DNA from 2 places in the Paenibacillus sp. VMFN-D1 genome. Region 2 is predicted to be linked to the other one. Evidence: riboswitches for the same ligand, from Rfam matches in the RefSeq annotation. Region 2 holds a riboswitch; the other holds the start of a gene.
What was found. A riboswitch is a leader RNA that binds a small molecule or an ion and turns the genes downstream of it on or off. The one in region 2 is predicted to bind thiamine pyrophosphate.
Positions count from the first base shown of each region.

Region 1: it holds a riboswitch for thiamine pyrophosphate, as region 2 does, so the genes downstream of both, C7820_RS29895 (ECF transporter S component) here and C7820_RS22345 (ABC transporter substrate-binding protein) in region 2, are expected to answer to the same signal.

Region 1 covers NZ_QRDU01000006.1:272,218-274,415, reverse strand. The annotation lists gene C7820_RS29900 (ABC transporter ATP-binding protein) at 1-402, opposite strand, end outside; gene C7820_RS29895 (ECF transporter S component) at 395-1,006, opposite strand; TPP riboswitch at 1,086-1,199, opposite strand; gene asd (archaetidylserine decarboxylase) at 1,481-2,198, shown strand, end outside.
Region 2 covers NZ_QRDU01000003.1:282,052-284,249, forward strand. The annotation lists gene C7820_RS22335 (CGNR zinc finger domain-containing protein) at 1-139, shown strand, start outside; gene C7820_RS22340 (VOC family protein) at 327-713, shown strand; TPP riboswitch at 788-900, shown strand; gene C7820_RS22345 (ABC transporter substrate-binding protein) at 1,116-2,168, shown strand.

The sequences.
Region 1 (2,198 bases), on a different contig from region 2:
TTGGCGGTTCTCCAGCACAAACGCCAGCTCCTCATCGACATACGGCATGCAGAACTGGGTATCCGGGTCCTGAAATACATACCCGCACGAGCGGGGCTTCCGGATGTCCGCATATTTGAGCGGAACGTCGATGACCGCCGGAATCAACCCGCCGAGCACCTGCAGCAGCGTCGATTTCCCGCATCCGCTTGGACCGAGCAGAAGCACCTTTTCCCCAGCCGGCACAGACAGGGAAACATCCTTGAACACGAACGCCTTCTCACCCGGAAACTTCAGGCGCAGGTCTGTTACCGAAACGGCAATTTGCCCGCTCCCTTGATCCGCCCTTTGATCCGCTCCTTGACCCGTCTCATGCACCGCCGAATGCTGCATCGTCGCGACACCCCGGTTAGCCTCAGTCATGATCGAGCGCTTCATAATCCTTGGCTGTCACTGGCCGGAGCAGCTGGGTTACTCCGGTTGCTTCCAGCGCTTTGGTCAGGGCATACGCCAGGTACCCTGCCAGCACCGCCGAGCTGATTAACCGCATCACGTACTTGAACACGATCATCCATGTCGTATAGTCCGTGACGTAGCCGTAGTACACATCCACCAGGAATGATCCCAATCCCGAAGCCATACCGGCCAGCGCCGCTACCCCCATGGAGAATTTGCGGTAACGGAACAGGGCGAAGATCAGCTCCGCGGCAAGACCTTGCGCCACGCCGTAAATCGCCAGCTGAAGGCCCCATTCACTGCCGAACAGAATTTCTACGTGAGCCGCGGCAACCTCGGCGAGGAGGGCTACGCCGGGCTTGCGGATCAGCAGCGCGGCAAGCGTCGAAGCGAGGAACCACATGCCGTACATCAGCTCATCCGCTTGGAAAAACAGCGGCTTGAACAAGTCGTTCACCGAACCCCAAAAATGGTACACCACCCCGATCACGAGGGATAGCAGAATCGTCACGAGCAGGTCGCTGAGCTTCAGCCCCTTCGGCCGATCCATCTGCATCGTACTGCTGTTCATTTGACAACATCCTTTCTTTTTCCAAAATTGGGCAATAAAAAAACCCCCTGGATAAGCGAGGGAGATCGTCAAATAAGCCCATAAAAGGACTTGAATTCTCTACGCTGGCATTATCCAGATCAGATTCCCGGTCAGCAGCGGTTCATTAGCTGCACTCTCAGCCCGATTCGCTCGAGCTCCCGTATTCCCATATGTACACAGATGAACGCAAGGCGCGGCATCGCCGCCTCCTGGTTCCGGAGCCATCGCTGTCCAAAGCGATGAGATGCTTGGGTTCAATTCCGTGTAACAGGCACCTCGCCGCGATGAGTCGGCATCGGGCCCGTATTGATTCCAAAATACATGATCCTTGAAGGATTGGCAATACCATTTTTCTCAGAGGCGGTTTCCAGCATTTGTTGCATATTGATTTGATAGCCGTTCTATGTCAATATATTCAGAGTGCTACAGGCACGTATGGAAGGGAGATTAGGCATGACAAAGAAATTACTGCGGCTCATGACAGAGCTCTCCTCGCGAAAGTGGCTCTCTTCCATGATGGGACGCTTCTCGCACAGCCGGCTCAGCAGAGGGGTCATCCCTACTTTTATCAAAAGCTATCAGATCCCAGCGCATGAAGCGGAGAAAGAAATCTATGAATACCGCACACTCAACGAATTTTTTTCACGGCGGCTGAAGCCCGGCATGCGTCCCGTTCACGAAGGCGAGCACGTACTCACGAGCCCCGTCGACGCCAAGATCACCGCAATGGGTGAAATCACCTCAGGCACGATTCTGAACGTGAAAGGGCAGGATTATTCGGTGGCGGAGCTGCTTAATTTCTCTCCCCACCTGGAGTTATATAAACATGGCTATGTCTTTGTGCTGTACCTCAGCCCTACCGACTACCACCGGATCCACTCTCCAATCACAGGCGTGAAGGTGGAGAGCGAGCATATCAAGGGACGATGCTACCCGGTCAATGATTTTGGCATGACCCAGATGAAATCCGTGCTGTGCCGCAATGAGAGGCTGATTACGTATATCAAGGGAGCCCTGGGAGAGGTCGCGGTCGTCAAAGTCGGCGCCATGAATGTCAGCAGCATCCGCTACGACGACGAAACCGCCAATTCCTGGCGTAACGGCGATCCGCTCGCCTATTTTGAGTTCGGTTCGACCGTCGTGCTGCTGATCCAGGACGGCGCGTTCACCC
Region 2 (2,198 bases):
CTGCGAGCATGACGACTGTATCCTGCACTTTGTGGACACCTCCAAGAGCGGCAAGCGGCGCTGGTGCAGCATGGACACTTGCGGCAACCGCCATAAGGCGGCCGAATTTTATGCGAAGAAGAAGCAGCGCGGGAACTAAAATAAGCCTGGGATCGTCTGATAGACAGCCCGGGCTTTTTTTAGTGGTTCTATTTCGTTGCTGACTGCCCTTCATTGATATGGCGGACTTTCCATCCCCCACTGTACAACTCGGATTTAAATGCTATAATGGCCTTAATTTAGGGCAACCCATTACTTATAAGTACTATGAAAAGGAGCTTATACATATGGCTAATAAACGTTTGGATCATGTCGGCATCGTCGTACGGGATTTGGAGTCAACCATCCGATTTTATACCGAGATCGTGGGCCTGGAGCTGAAAGGCCGGCTGACGCACACCAACGGCGTGTTCCAGCTGGCGTTTCTCGGCTTCGGGGACAGTAACGAGACAGAAATCGAGCTCATTCAAGGCTACAGCTACGACCTGCCGGCCGAAGGCACAGTGCACCATTTTGCGATCCATGTCGACGACATTCAGAAGGAATTTGAGCGGATTCAGGCGCTCGACGGCGTGGAGCTGATCGATCAGGAAATCGTGACCCTGCCCAACGGATACCAATATTTCTTTATCTATGGTCCGGAAAAAGAATGGATCGAATTTTTCCAGAGATAATCTGGAATCGGGCGGATGTCTGGACACCCCCATGGGGATGGACTATAATATGGGAGGAAAACAACCCGAAAACCTTATAGAATCCGGGGTGCTGGAATTGGCCGGCTGAGATTGTATCCCTTCAAGATACTGACCCTTTTAACCTGATCTGGGTAATGCCAGCGTAGGAAACCGTTTGTCACGGCATACAATCCGTGCTGATCTTGCGCATATGAAGCGTCCCGTTTACGGGGCGCTTTTTTCATTCATACTAGTGAAAAACGGGATCACGCCTTGCGAATGCTTCGATGATTCAGTCACTCAGATCGGCTTACGATTCTAAATATAACGGGGAGAGGGGATCACCGGTCGTTGCTTACAGAGAGAATAAGAACGGCCGGACATCAAAGGAGAGAGAAAGCCATGAAGAACAAATCCATCGGCCTGCTGATGCTGGTCTGCATGCTCGTACTGACGCTTGCCGGATGCGGCGGCAGCCAGAACAATGCGGGCAGCGGAGAAGGTACATCCGCTTCCGACAGCACGGCAGGCCAGGACGACACTGCAGCGAAGCCGCTGAAGGACGTCAAAGTCGTCCTCGACTGGACGCCCAACACGAACCATACCGGGCTCTATGTCGCCAAAGACTTGGGCTACTATAAAAAAGAAGGCTTGAACGTCGAAATCGTGCAGCCGGGCTCCACCGGCGCGGACGCCATGGTCGCTTCCGGCAAAGCACCCTTCGGCGTTAGCTATCAGGAGAGCGTGACCCAGGCCCGCACGCAGGGCGTTCCGCTCGTCTCGATTGCCGCGGTCATCCAGCACAATACGTCGGGCTTTGCCGCACCGGTGGACCGGGGCATCAAGACGCCGAAGGATTTTGAAGGCAAAACGTACGGCGGCTGGGGCTCCCCTGTGGAGGAAGCCGTCATGGGCTCCATCATGGAGATCGACAAGGCGGACGTGAAGAAGGTGAAAATCGTCAACATGGGCGACGCCGATTATTTTACCGCCGTGAAGCGGGACATCGATTTCGCCTGGATCTTCTACGGCTGGACCGGTATCGAGGCGAAGCTGCGCGGCGAGCCGCTGGACATGCTGTATGTCAAAGATTATTCCGAGAAGCTGGACTACTACACACCGGTTCTCGTAACGAACGAGAAGCAGATCAAGGACGACCCTGAGCTGGTTAAAGCGTTTATGCGCGCGACCGCCAAAGGTTATCAGTACGCGATCGACAAGCCGGAAGAAGCTGCCAACCTGCTGCTGAAGGACGTGCCCGACCTCGATAAGCAGCTGGTGATCGAAAGCCAGAAATGGTTAAGTCCTAAATATCAGGACGACGCAGCCCGCTGGGGCGAGCAGAAGGAACAAATCTGGAAGGGCTATTCCGACTGGATGTACGAGCACAAGCTGCTGGACAAGCCGCTGGACGTAAAGAGCGCGTACACGAACGACTTTTTGCCGGAACAGTAAGCCGCATCTAACCTAAAATACATGTAATCT